Regions from separate parts of the Candidatus Clostridium eludens genome, predicted to be linked through region 2. Evidence: riboswitches for the same ligand, from Rfam matches in the RefSeq annotation. Region 2 holds a riboswitch; the other holds the start of a gene.
What was found. A riboswitch is a leader RNA that binds a small molecule or an ion and turns the genes downstream of it on or off. The one in region 2 is predicted to bind S-adenosylmethionine.

Region 1 (7,611 bases), on a different contig from region 2:
GAAATTGAGGTTTTATAATGAGTAGTTTTGATTTATTACAGAAAGAAATACGTAGATATATATATGATGAAGGATGGGAAAGTTTGAGAAGAATACAGGAAGCTTCAATAAAACATGTTCATAATACGGATCATAATTTAATATTGGCAGCACCAACTGCCTCTGGCAAAACAGAGGCAGCATTTTTGCCAGCCATAAATTCCATAAAGGACTGGAGTTCCGGCCTTAAAATTGTGTATATATCTCCTTTAATAGCTCTTATAAATGATCAATTTAAGAGGATATTAGAACTATGCAATTATATAGATATACCCGTTACAAGTTGGCATGGGGAAGCATCTAGGGAAAAAAAGAATAAACTCTTGAAGGAACCTAAAGGGATACTACTTATAACCCCGGAATCTATAGAGGCTATGTTAGCCCTGAGACCCGGAGAAGCAAAAGGATTATTTAGGGAAACGGAATGGATAATAGTAGACGAAATACACAGCTTTCTGGAAAGTAATAGGGGTATGCAATTGAGATCTCTAATAGAAAGAATAAAATTATATATGGAAAAAGAACCTAGATTCATAGGTATGTCAGCTACTTTAAACGGAGAAGATTATAAAAAAGTTAAGAAATTTTTTATAAGCAATAGAGCTACAGATGTACTGCTTGATAAAAGCAAGAATCCTTTGGAAGCTACTAAAAGTTATTATGAATCAAATATAAAGAAAGAGTCAGGAGAGGCACTGGAAGAAATTTATGATTATTCTCAAAGAGAATCCATGCTGGTATTTCCCAATTCAAGAGGTGAAGTTGAAAGATTAGCTGTAGGTCTTGGTAAATTAGGAAAAGAGAGAGGCTCCGATATTAGATATTTTGCCCATCATTCTTCTGTGAGTAAGGATATGAGATTGACCGTGGAGAAGTTTGCTAAGAGCAGCAGGGGACAATTATTCACTATATGTTGTACTTCCACTTTGGAATTAGGAATAGATATAGGTTCAGTAGACAGTATAGTTCAGTATAATGCTCCACATTCTGTAGCCAGTTTAGGACAGAGGTTGGGACGAAGTGGTAGAATTACAAGAAAAAATATATTGCATTTTATAGCTACTGATGAATGGTCTTTATTGCAAGGGTTAGCAGCACTATCACTTTATGAAGAGAGTATAATAGATAGATTTGATCCTATAGTGAAGCCTTATGATGTTTTGGCTCATCAAATAATATCTATTCTTTTGGAGAATACAGGAATGTCTTTTGAAGATTTAAAAAATATAAATAGGAGTTTTAGATGCTGGCAGGATATAGAAGATGATGAGTACTTTGAGCTATTAGAATACTTAATAAAAAAGAATTATATAGAGATTTTAGAAAATGAAGCTATAACAGGTTTAGAAACAGAAAAGCTTTTAAGAGGAAGTGAATTTTTTACCCATTTTGAAACGGAAAATAATTTTTCTGTTTACAATAGTCATAAAAAGATAGGTGAAATTCCCCTGTCTCCCAGCATACATACAGGGGTAAATATATTTTTGTCGGCACGTATTTGGAAAATAAAAGATATAGAATTGAGAAGTAAAAAAATATATGTAACTAAGGCTTTAGATGGAAATCCCCCTGTATTTTTAGGGAGTAGTGGCAATGTAACCAACGAAATAAGAAATAGAATGAAAACAATATTGGAAGATGAGAGTTATTGGATTGATTATAATAAAAATATAAAAGAAGTTCTATCAAAACTTTCTAAAGACAATTTAAGGTATGAAAAATTTCAATGGACGGAGAAGAATGATAAAGTTGGACTTAGAACGTTTCAAGGCACGAAGATAAATAGAACTCTACAACTTTTACTTAATATGTTGTATGGAGGTGTAAATTATAAATTGGAGGATGGTAAAACATTTATAAGTGGGCCTGATATAAAGAAAGATATAAGTAGAGTGATAGAAAAGAACTTTACTGAAGATGAAATATTTCTATATTTAAAAGATAATCCAGAAATGGTAGAAGTATATTTATCCTCTAATAAATATAGGATGCTGTTACCAGATAATTTGAGAATAAAATATATTATTAAAAATAAATTGGATTTAGAAGGAGTAAAAATATATTTAGGGCATGATTGCAATTAGGTTTTATAATAAGAATGAAGAAAATAGATACTAATTTGTGAATTTAGTATTTAATAAAATAGCAATAATAAATTTGTTGGCTAAAATATAATATGGGTAGGCTATGGTGAACCGTACCATAAATAGGACAAAGTTTAATAATGCAATTTATTCTTTATAAGCCGTTGCCCTGATTTTATAAATTTAGTATTGACACAGGCAAATATAATCACTATTATATAAGGTGTATACATAATTGGAATGAGTGCTTAAAAACTTAATATATTATTATACTCTTATCAAGAGTGGTGGAGGGAAAGGCCCTATGAAACCCGACAACCGACATTTTTTATATGCATCGGTGTCAATTCCTGCAGAGTGTACTATATACTCTGAAAGATAAGAAAAGTAGAAGTCTTATTAAATTAAGTTATGTTATTTGCTAATAGAGGCTATTTTTCTTATATATAAGGAAAATAGCCTTTTTCTTGTATTTAGAATTAAGTTTATAGATAAACAAGGTGGAGATTGAGTATCAGTAAATTTATATATTATTAAAGAGGAGAGATTTTTATGAATATTTTAATTGTAGGAGGAGACAGACTTGACAACATTAAAGATAATCTAGATAAATACGGAATTAATAAAGTTAACCACATTACAGGTAGAAAAAAAGGGGATAAGAAAATAGAAATTCCTAAAAATACGGATCTAGTGTTGGTACTTACAGATTTTGTAGGACATAACATGACTAAAATAATAAAAAAACAATCTAAAAAAAATCATACTTTAGTTATGTTTTCAAAACGTTCATGGATATGTATTCAAGCAAATATTAAAAATATACTTACTGATTAAATGAAAAATATGTACAATCTAAAATATTCTATAAAAACTGAGACACTAAGTGTTCTACTTAGTAATATATATTTACAGTATGTATTGGATATTTAATTAAAAAAAGCAGTGAAAAATCTTCACAAAAATAACTAGTCAATAATGAGGAGGTATCAAATGAGAAAATTTAAATTTAGAATTTGGGATAAAGAAGATAATTGTTTCTATATAAGTAATAACCCATATCCAAAAGAGTATTCAAACCATAAAGATAGGTTTGTAGTTACAGAATTTACAGGACTAAAGGATAAAAATGGTGTAGAAATTTTTGAAGGAGATATTATAGGAATAAATAATGAAAAAAGTTCTCCAAAGCTTCCGGTTAAATTTGGCAGATGTTCTTTTGGAAAATTCATAGGTGAATGTGGGGAACTAAGTGAAGATACGGAATTATATGGCTTCTATGTGGAAAACGAGTATTTATACATTCAGATGATTAATGAAAATGCTATTGTTATTGGTAATATTTTTTCATAGTAATAAGTGAACAATTAATAGTCAAATAGTGATAAACTTCCAGAACAAAATTTATTCTGGAAGTTTAATCAAATATACAAGTCTGAATTATAGTTTTTTATCATCTATTGAATTGAACCAATTATTGATAGGCTCTATAATTGAACTTATGCATCCATCTTGGAAAGGGGATCTAAGATTAGCAATTTCCACAAGCTCCAAAAAGGACTTGGTTCCTCCAACATGGCATATTTTTATATAATCTTCCCAGGCAGATTTTCTATTATCCACTGCTTTTTTCCAGAATTGAAGGGCGCATATCTGTGCCAGAGTGTAATCTATATAGTAAAAAGGTACATTGAATATATGGGACTGCTGAAACCACCATCCTCCGCTTTCCAGAAAATCACATCCAGTATAATTCTTATGAGGCAGATATTTTTTCTCTATGGCTCTCCAAGCTCTCTTTCTATCCTCAGGACTTACCTCTGGGTTTTCATATACATAGTGTTGAAATTCATCTACTGTAACTCCGTAAGGTATGAATTTCACAGCACTTTCAAGATGGGCAAACCTATATTTATCTGCATCTTCTTGGAAGAATAGATTCATCCAGGGCCAGGTGAAAAACTCCATACTCATGGAATGTATTTCACAGCTCTCATAGGTTGGAAATATGCACTCAGGAATTTCAATCCACCTGGATAGATACGTCTGAAAGGCATGACCGGCTTCATGTGTTAAAACATCTACATCCCCTGAAGTGCCGTTAAAATTTGAAAATATAAAAGGTGCCTTATAATCGGGGATGTAGGTGCAGTATCCACCTCCGGCCTTGTTCTCTTTAGTTACTAAATCTAAAAGTTCTTCCTCCAGCATGAATTTGAAAAATTCCCCGGTTTCCGAAGATAACTCAGAGTACATTTCACTGGCGTTTGAAACTATCCATTCTGGACTGCCTTTTGGTTTGGCATTTCCCGTTGTAAATTCAAATTTTTCATCATAATAGGTAAGGGTGTTAAGTTCCAATCTCTCTAACTGCCTATCATAGAGCTTTGAAGCAGCAGGTACAAGGTACTTTTCCACCTGATTTCTGAATTTAGCCACCATTTCAGGAGTGTAATCACTTCTTTTCATTCTTATATAACCTAGTTCCACAAAGTTTTTGAATCCCAATTTTTGTGCTATTCTGGTTCTCACCTTTACTAAATCATCATATATTCTGTCAATTTCACCTTCGTTATCTGAAAAGAATTTATATTTGGCATCTGAAGCATTTTTTCTTATTTGTCTATCTTTACTCTGCATAAAAGGTGTGAGACCGGATAGGTTTTTTATTTCACCCATAAAGGGAATTTTTGCAGAAGCCAGCAGTTTGGTATATTCTGATGACAATTTATTTTCAAGTTGAAGGTCTTTTATCACCTCCGGTGAAAAAGATTTTAAAGAAAATTCAGCTAGGGTGAAAAATTGCCTTCCTAGTTTTTCTTCCAATTCTTTTCTGAATTTTGATTGAATCAATTCTTTGTAAAATGTAAAATCAAGTTCGTCGTATAGAGGGGAATATTCATCCCAATAGCTTTTCTCTTCGTCATAATATTTATCCTTTGTATTTATGCTGTGTCTTATTTGAACCAGAGTTCCCATAGTCTGCAGGTGATTTCTTATGTCATTTATACCATTTATGCATTCAAACTGTTTTTCGCAGCTGTCAGCTAATTTTAGTTTATCCACAAGAGAGTTAATGGACTTTTTGATTTCATTGTAGTCTGGTCTTTCGTATTTGAATTCACTAAATTTCATAATATACCTCCAATATGTTTAAATTTACTAATATTATAATATAAATGGATTAATTTTCAAAATAAATAATTTCATATTTCATTGGAACAAAGAAAATTATTTACTTGACAGCGGTTTTGATAAAGTTTATTGTATAAATGCGGCATATGCTGTATTACATATTATAGAAAGAAGGGAAAAGAATGAAAAATCCTATAGTTACAATTGAAATGGAAAATGGTAAGCTGATGAAAATAGAACTTTATCCAGATGCTGCACCTAATACAGTAAATAATTTTATATCGTTAGTAGAAAAAGGATTTTATAATGGTACAATTTTTCACAGGGTTATACCGGGATTTATGATTCAGGGAGGAGACCCTGAAGGTACAGGAATGGGAGGACCGGGTTACTCAATTAAAGGTGAGTTTTCATCTAATAACTTTAAAAACAATTTGAAGCATGAAAAAGGGGTAATTTCCATGGCTAGAACTATGGCTCCTGATTCTGCAGGTTCACAATTTTTTATAATGGCAGATAATGCACCTCACCTTGACGGACAGTATGCTGCTTTCGGGAAAGTTACAGAGGGCATTGAAGAAGTAGATGAAATAGTATTACAGAAAAGAGATTATGATGATAAACCTTATGAAGATCAAAAGATGAAAAGTGTAACTGTAGAAACTTTTGGCGAAAAATATGATGAACCTCAAAAAATAGATGATTAAACTTATAGAATAATGTTATGGTGAAAAATATTAAAAATAGTAGCACTCAATTGTCAGTTGAGACTGCTATTTTTTTATAAGTCTATGATTAAATATGATGGGAGTGAAAGCTATATATGAATAGAAATTGGGAAAAGAACATAATACTTTTTTTGGCTAGTCAGACTATATCCCTTTTTGGAACGTCCTTAGTTCAATATGCAATTATATGGTTTATTACATTAAAAACACAATCTGGAATTATGATGACCATATCCATTGTCAGCGGTTTTCTCCCTACATTTTTTCTTTCTCCTTTTGCAGGAGTATGGGCTGACAGGTATAATAGAAAAATATTAATTATTTTATCGGATTCTTTTATTGCAATATCAACGCTTGTACTGGCCATATTATTTCTCTTGGGATATGATGCAGTGTGGCTGCTCTTTGTTATATCTGCCATAAGAGCTCTTGGAACGGCTGTTCAAACTCCAGCAATAGGTGCATTTATTCCTCAGCTTGTACCTGAAAGTAAACTCACTAAAGTTAATGCCACAAATGGAAGTATACAATCAATTGTTATGTTGATATCTCCTATGATTAGTGGAGCACTTCTTACTATAGCCACAATAGAGGTAATATTTTTTATAGATGTTGTAACTGCAGCTATAGCAATTTTTATGTTAATTTTATTTTTACACGTTCCTGCTCATAATAAAGCATTAGAAAAACAGACCAATGGTTATTTTATAGATATGAAAAAGGGAATTACATATATCAAAAATCATGCTTATATAAAGAAATTCTTTTTATTTTGTATGATATTTTTCTTTTTATCGGCTCCAGCTGCATTTTTAACTCCTTTACAGGTATCACGGAGTTTTGGAAATGATGTATGGAGGTTAACTTCAATTGAAATTGCTTTTTCCAGCGGGATGATATTAGGAGGAGTTATTATGGCTTATTGGGGAGGATTTAAAAATAGGATTTATACCATGACATTGTCAAGTTTTCTCATAGGAACATGTACTTTTTTACTTGGAGTTACACCTAATTTTATATTATATTTGTTTTTTATGGGTTTAGTTGGAATAGCTATTCCACTATTTAATACACCTTCTATGGTATTATTGCAGGAGAAAGTACAAGAGGATTTTTTAGGCAGGGTATTTGGAGTGCTGACCATGATATCCAGCTCTATGATGCCCCTTGGAATGCTGATATTTGGGCCAATATCCGATATGATTAAAATAGAGTGGCTGCTTATAGGAACAGGCATATTTATGTTTATTCAAAGTTTTTTCTTAATAGGCAGTAAAATATTAATACAAAATGGAGAATCAAGTTTAAAGACTGATACATGATAATTGGAAATGAATAATATGAGGTGAAAAAGCTTAGAATTATTTGATATAAAGGAAATGGTGAAAATGAAAATTGTTTGTCTTGGAGATAGTTTAACATATGGTTATGGTGTAAGAAGACGTGAAGTATGGACTGCCCTATTAGAGAAAAAATTAAAAATTGAAGTTATAAACAAAGGCATATCTGGAGATACTTCAGCAGGTATGCTTTCTAGGCTATATAATGATGTTATCCTTGAAAAGCCATCGTATGCAATGGTTATGGGAGGAACAAATGATTTTATATGGAATTTGCCAGTAGAG
Region 2 (7,611 bases):
ACAAGTTTATATAGGTGGCTAGATATTAGAAGTATTTTGTCTGGTTATTGGACTAATACCAGCGAACGTGTCACGAGGGGTAAAGAAAATTCCCAAATTATAGAATATACTTTGCCCCTCGTGACGCAGATGTTTCCATTACCTCTTGTCAAGACGATTCTTTAGTATGTTTATAGTTAGGTTAACAAACAGAGCAGTTTGTACAGAAACCAGCAGTTTTCTATGGTAGAAATCGATTATGGAAATGCATTTGCTGAGACTAAAATTAGAGATCAGATTTACCACCCTTTATAAAAAAATATTGCTAAAAACCTAATTGAAAACTAAGTTTTTTCTTGTCTGAATTCTTAGAGCTATTATATCATATAATCACCTAAATTATGATTTAAAATATAAGACTTGTAATAGCCTAAGCTATTATTCTTGCAACTGATTGAGGAAATCCTAATTGAAAAATCATTTAAAGAATTTTTTAATGCATTTATAATAAATAATTAGCATATAAAAATCATAAATAAATTACAATATTAAATAAAAAGTTATATTTTAGAATATTTTTAATATATTTTTGCGATAAGATATAGGGGTAATTTAATACATATAGTGTATATTATGAATTGGAGAAATTTGAATTGGTTATTGACAAAGATATATTAGTATAATATCATATATAAAAAGTTTAATTCCCATAAATTAAATTTTAATAGTATAAGCTAATATAGGATAATTTGTTCAGGTTGACTAGTAAACTGGAGGCCAAAATTATGTTCTAAAGTTATAGAATATAATTTTGGCTTTTTTTAATTTACAGCTTACTGTACTAATAGATCTGAAAATTATCTTAAAAACTGAAATAATAATTTTAAAAATTAGGAGAAACTCATGAGAATAGCTGAATTTATACATGATAATACCCATCCCAAACTTACAAATTTAGATTATTGGCTAAAAGATAATTTAAATTATCAGACTAAAAAAATAGTTGTAAATGATTATACTAAATTCTCTGAAATTAAAGATTTTGATTTAGTAATACTCCATGGCGGTTTACAACATTTGTGGAATAAAGGACAGGATTCTTGGCTTTATAGGGAAATTGAATATGTTAAATGGGCATTAAATAATAATAAGCCAGTAATAGGCTTTTGTCTTGGAAGTCAGATTATTGCGGAAGCTTTGGGGGGAATAGTGTACAAAGCTCATAAGGAAGAAATAGGTTGGTTTAGGGTGCAGCTTAGAAAGGAGGCAAAAAGGCATATGTTATTGAAGGACATTAAAGAAAATTTTACATCTTTTATGTGTCATTCAGATCACTATAAACTTCCGGAGAATTGTACATCCTTAGCTTTTACAGAAGCAGCAAAACATCAGATTTTTGTCAGCAATAATTTTCCATCTGTTGGTTTTCAATTTCATCCTGAATATACATTAGAAAATATTAAAATATTACTTAAAACTTTTAATGATGAAGCTTGTTTTGGAGAAGAATATATGTCAAAAAAAGTTGATTTAATAAAACAAACAGATGTATTTCCGAGTACATATGGTTTGTTTAAGAAATTAATGGATAATTCACTAAAATGGCTTTCAATAAAATAGAAAAAGGAGGAAAGAGTTATTTTAAAAACTTTTAAACAGTTATCTAGAGAAAAACAGAGATATATTTTGAATGCAGCTGCTAGTGTATTTGCAGAAGAAGGATATTATCATGCAACTATAAACAATATATGCAAAGAGGCAGGCATTTCTAATGGGGCGCTTTATAAATATTTTAAAAATAAGGAATCATTATTTTTTTCAGTTTTAGATTATATTACAGATATACTAGAAGTGAAAGTTTATAAGGCAAATATAGAAAACTCAAAATTTCTATATGATGATGTTTATAATTTATTAAAGGGAATTGAAAAATTGATTGAAGATTATCCTGATTATATTTCTATTTATTGTGATTTAGGTTCTAGCTCAATGAAAAGATTTGCAACCAAGTCATCTGAAAAACTGAGAAAAGCTACCAGTATTTATACTATTAAAATGGTCAAAGAGAGCAAAAAGCGTGGAGACATAGATAAAAATATAAAAGATGAAATAGCAGCTTATTTAATTGATAATTATATTACACTTTTTGCATATTCCTTAGTTTCAGAATACCACAGCAAGAGAATGAATGCATTTTTTTGTTCTAAAAATACAATTTTGTCAAATGAAGATAAACTGAATTTAACAATTGAATCATTAAAAAGTGCTTTAAAAACAGTTTGTCACAAAAGAGAGTAATTATTCACTCTCTTTTCCATCATATATAAAAATATTAAAACTAATCAAATTAACGTGAGGAGGAATTGATATGAGTAATATTGAAAAAAGTAGTTTACAAGAAAATAAAGTAGGGCTAAGATCAGAATATTTATCATTTGTTGAAATTCTAGCCCAATCTATTGGTAGTATTGCACCTACTGCGTCTTTAGCATTTGTTATACCTCTGGTTTATGGCACTGCAGGTAATGGAACCTGGCTTGCATATGCTTTTGCACTTATAGCAATATTATTTGTAGCTATAAATTTAAATCAGTTTACATCAAGAGCTGCATCCTCGGGGTCTCTGTACACATATATTGTAAGCGGACTTGGGCCTGCAGTTGGTTTTATATCAGGGTGGGCACTTTTGTTGGCATATGGACTTACTACAAGTGCGGTTTTAAGTGGGTTCATAAATTTCCCAATGTGCTGCTTCAGTATTTAGGGATTAATGTTCCACTTGTTATATTAGGTATAGTTGGTGCAGTCACTGCATGGTACGTGGCATATAAAGACATAAAATTGTCAGCAAAACTTACTCTGGTATTAGAGGCTATCTCAATAATATCTATATCTATTTTAGGTATTATTGTAGTAATTCATAGTGGTTTGAAAATAGATTTGGAACAATTAACACTTAAGGATGTTTCACCTGCAAGCATTAGGATAGGACTTGTAATTGCATTTTTTAGTTATGTTGGCTTTGAAAGTGCAGCATCCCTTGGGGAAGAAGCAAAAAGGCCATTACGTACAATTCCTAAGGCAGTATTAGTTAGTTCGTCTATAGTAGGGATTTTCTTTGTTATATTTGCATACATAGAAGTCCTCGGATATATTGGAAGTAGCGTTAAATTAAACGAAGCAGCAGCACCTCTTACTACTTTTGCAAATTTGAATTCAGTTGGTTTTTTTGGAGTGATTATTTCTTTAGGAACTTTATTTAGCTTTTGGGCCAGCTTTTTAGCTTGTGCCAATGCAGGTGCTAGAGTGTTATTTTCCATAGGTAGACACGGCATAGTAAACTCTTCTATGGGAAATGTTCACAAGAATAATAAAACACCTCATATATCAATTGCGTTAATTTCGCTAATTGCTGCGGTAATTCCAATAATTTTAATATGCTTTCATAATGGAATATTTGATATTTATGGTTGGCTGGGGACAATTGCCACCTTCGGTTTTCTTTTTAACTATTTACTTGTTACAATAGCGGCACCAGTATATTTGTATAAAGAAAAAGAACTGAAGCCTAAGCATATAGCAATTTCTGTAGTAACATTTGTTATACTTTTGATTCCTATTGTAGGAAGCGTATATCCACTTCCGGCGTATCCGTATAGTATTTTTCCATTTGTGTTTCTAGTATGGTTAACCGTTGGTGCCATCTGGTTTGTTATATGTAAGGCTAAAAATCCTAATTTGGTTTCTGATATTGAGATTAACGTAAAAGATGTTAATGAACAGTTTAAAGTTGATAGAAAGAAAAGTGTAATATGATGTACTTTTAAGAATAAGTAGTGAAAAAGTTAATGATTTTTTGTTTATAGAAAATACTTAAATATATGTATTTGGGGAGAAATAATATTGAGTAAGGAGGTAGATAAATTTGATAGAGGAATTGAAAAAAACAATTAAAGAAAAAGCTATACGTACTGTAGAAGTGGTACATGCTGATACCCTTGGAATATTAGGAGCAAAAATGATTCCTGTGGAAAGTTTTTTAAAAAATTATGAAAGTGGTTTTGGAGTATGCAGAGCTTCTCTAGGATGGGATATACAAGGTAATCTTTTTGAAGGAGTGGAAATTACTGATTTTAATACAGGATGCCCTGACGTAATAGTAAAACCCATACTATCAACATTTAGGGAGATCCCATGGAGAAAAGGCAGTGCCTTTGTATTTGGTGAAATTTATGAAGAAAATGGGGAAATCTTTAAATGTGCACCTAGAGAAATACTTAAACAACTTGTTATTAGATATGAACAGCTTGAGTACAGGCCTCTAATAGGGATAGAATTGGAGTTTTATTTACTTGATAATGAGAAACAGAAGTTGCACCAAGGAATTCATTCCTATTCCCTAAGTAAAGGATTAGAGTTAGAACATATTCTTGGAGAAATGCGTAATAATCTAGAAGACATTGGTATAAAACTTGAAGCTACTCATATGGAATATGGACCTGCACAAGTTGAAATAATAATTGAATATGGTGATGCTTTAGATGTTGCAGATAAGGCTGTAATACTAAAAAGTATAGTTAAGGAAGTAGCAAGAAAGCATGGTCTTTATGCAACATTTATGGCAAAACCCTGGACTGAAGAATCTGGAAGTGGATTTCATGTTCACCAGAGCCTATGGGATTTAGAGTTTAAAAAGAATGTGTTTCAACATAATAAAAAAATTGCAAATCAATATCTTGCAGGATTAACGAATACTTCAAGTGAATTTATGGCATTTACATCTCCATCCATTAATTCATATAAAAGATTCAGTAAATATTCATTTGCACCTGTTAATGAATCCTGGGGACATGACAATAGAACAGCAGCTGTTCGTTCACTGCTTAGTAATGGAAAAGGCAGTAGATTGGAGCAAAGAGTGGGATCTGCAGATGCAAATCCATATTTAGTAATTGCAGCTAGTCTTGCAGGAGGATTATATGGATTGGAAAATGAACTTAATCTACATGAAGAGGCTTCTGATGATGCATATTTAATTACTGAAAGACCTCTACCTAAAAATTTAGAGCAAGCTTTAAGTAAACTTGAAAAAAGTGAAGCAGCTAAAAAGTATTTTGGGGAGGAATTTGTAAAACTTTTTTTATCAATTGGAAGAAATGAAGTTCGTCTTTATGAAGAAGCTGTTACAGATTGGGAGTTTAATAGATATTTTGAATATAGTTAATTTATGCTTCTTAAAAAATATATACGATATTTTATAAAAAGTTCAATGTATTTAAATTTTATATTGACAAAATATTTTAAAGGTTATATAGTGTATATAAGTAAAAATGAGTTAATTAAATATAGATTTCTTATCAAGAGAGACGGAGGGACTGGCCCTATGATGTCCGGCAACCAGAATTATTTATATTCTATGGTGCTAATTCCAGCAGGTAATTTATGCAGAACCTGAGAGATAAGAGACGAGAGGATATAAACTTCCTGAAGTTTCTTCACAGGAAGTTTTTTATTTTGACTTAATAAAAAATTGGTAAATTTATGATATGAGATATAGATATTAGTCAAGTTGAAAATTCAACCAGATAAAAGAAATATATATAGAATTGACTCGGTATTTAATTATAAAGAATGAATTGGAGGTAATAAAATGAGTAGATTATTTACATCAGAATCTGTTACAGAAGGACATCCAGACAAAATTTGTGATCAAATATCAGATGCAATATTAGATGCAATTATTGAGCAGGATAACAATGGAAGAGTTGCCTGCGAAACAGTTGTAAATACAGGGATTGTAATTCTAGTAGGTGAAATATCAACTAAAGCTCATATAGATATACCTAAAATAGTGAGGAAAACCATAAGTGACATAGGATATAGTAATTCAAGATTTGGGTTTGATGCAGATAGGTGCGCTATAATAACATCTATAGATGAACAATCCTCAGATATTGCACTTGGCGTGGATGACTCATTAGAATCTAGGAGTGGTGAAAAAGACAGTATTGACTCAATTGGAGCAGGGGATCAGGGAATAATATTTGGATTTGCAACAAATGAAACACCGGAATATTTACCTCTTCCCATAGTGTTGGCACACAAGCTTTCAAAACAACTTGCAGAAGTAAGAAAGGATGGTATAATTCCATATTTAGGTCCTGATGGAAAGACACAAGTTACAGTAGAGTATGAACGAGGTAGACCTATAAGGGTAGACACTATACTTGTATCTTCTCAACATAAGGATAATATAAGTCATGATAGAATTGAAAAGGACATAATCGATAAGGTTGTTAAAGCAGCAATACCTAAATGGCTGCTGGATTCAGATACAAAATATTTAGTTAATCCTACTGGCAGGTTTGTAAAAGGAGGGCCAGAGGCAGATTCTGGTCTTACAGGAAGAAAAATAATAGTTGATAGCTATGGAGGATATGGAAGACATGGCGGCGGGGCATTTTCAGGAAAAGATCCAACTAAGGTGGATAGATCAGGGGCTTATGCAGCAAGGTGGGTGGCAAAAAATTTAGTAGCTGCTGGTATAGCGGATAAAATTGAAATAGAAATAGCCTATGCTATAGGTGTGGCAGCACCTGTATCCATAAGTGTAGATACTTTTGGTACAGGTAAAGTGGTAAATGATGACCAAATAGTGGAAATTATAAATAAACTATTTGATCTAAGGCCAGCGGCCATTATAAGGGATCTTGATTTAAAAAGACCTATATATAAAAATACTGCTGCATATGGACACTTTGGGAGAGATGATATAGATGCCCCTTGGGAAAGACTTAATAAAGTTGATGAAATAAAAAATATTTATCGAAGTCAAAAAATCTTAGTTAACAGTCTTTAATTATGTGTGGAGATTTTAAAAATAACTACTATTAAGTTGCATAATACTGCCTCAAGCAGTATTATGCAATGATAAAATAAATTGGAGGGAAGATATAAAAATGATTAATGAAGAAAAAAGTGATTTTATAACTAGATGTGTTCATGTAGGGAACGGAATTGACAAGGAAACAGGAGCCATTAGACGTCCTATAACTATGGCAAATTGTTACAGACTCCCAGAAGATGCATCTTCTATAAATTGGAGTGATGCAAATCAGCTGCTTTATACCAGGAATATGTCTGCCAACCAGGTATATCTTCAGGAAAAGTTAGCGTCTCTTGAAGGGGGAGAAGATTGTGTAGTACTTGCAAGTGGTGTTGCTGCACTGGCGGGTGTATTCTTTACCTTTCTAAATAAGGAAGCGCATGTGATTTGTTCTAATGTATCTTATATAGCAGTTTATAGGTTATTAAATGAATATTTACCAGATAAATATGGAATAGAAGCAAGCCTTGTAGATACTTCTAATTTAGAAGAGATAAAAAAAGCAATACGACCAAATACAAAGCTTATTCATATTGAGACTCCAGGAAATCCTACTACTAAAGTAAGTGATATTGAGGAAATAGCTAAGATTGCAAAATCTATTGGAGCTTTATTAAGCGTTGACAGCACTTTTGCATCTCCATTTTTACAGAATCCTCTACAGCTTGGAGCTGATCTTGTTATACATAGTTTAACAAAATATATAAATGGACATGGAGATGCTATGGGAGGTGCAGTAATTGGAA

Region 1: linked by a shared signal. The riboswitch ahead of ACJDU8_RS16680 (DUF2325 domain-containing protein) and the one ahead of metK (methionine adenosyltransferase) in region 2 are both predicted to bind S-adenosylmethionine.

The regions. Positions count from the first base shown of each region.
Region 1 is NZ_JBJHZX010000026.1:59,882-67,492, reverse strand. Features, by position in the region: gene ACJDU8_RS16690 (ATP-binding protein) at 1-18, shown strand, start outside; gene ACJDU8_RS16685 (DEAD/DEAH box helicase) at 18-2,123, shown strand; SAM riboswitch class I at 2,396-2,508, shown strand; gene ACJDU8_RS16680 (DUF2325 domain-containing protein) at 2,676-2,960, shown strand; gene ACJDU8_RS16675 (YopX family protein) at 3,117-3,476, shown strand; gene ACJDU8_RS16670 (M3 family oligoendopeptidase) at 3,564-5,258, opposite strand; gene ACJDU8_RS16665 (peptidylprolyl isomerase) at 5,441-5,965, shown strand; gene ACJDU8_RS16660 (MFS transporter) at 6,082-7,308, shown strand; gene ACJDU8_RS16655 (GDSL-type esterase/lipase family protein) at 7,375-7,611, shown strand, end outside.
Region 2 is NZ_JBJHZX010000030.1:23,282-30,892, forward strand. Features, by position in the region: gene ACJDU8_RS17940 (type 1 glutamine amidotransferase) at 883-1,599, shown strand; gene ACJDU8_RS17945 (TetR/AcrR family transcriptional regulator) at 1,666-2,277, shown strand; gene ACJDU8_RS17950 (APC family permease) at 2,348-2,743, shown strand; gene ACJDU8_RS17955 (APC family permease) at 2,656-3,795, shown strand; gene ACJDU8_RS17960 (glutamine synthetase family protein) at 3,905-5,203, shown strand; SAM riboswitch class I at 5,331-5,444, shown strand; gene metK (methionine adenosyltransferase) at 5,630-6,838, shown strand; gene ACJDU8_RS17970 (trans-sulfuration enzyme family protein) at 6,939-7,611, shown strand, end outside.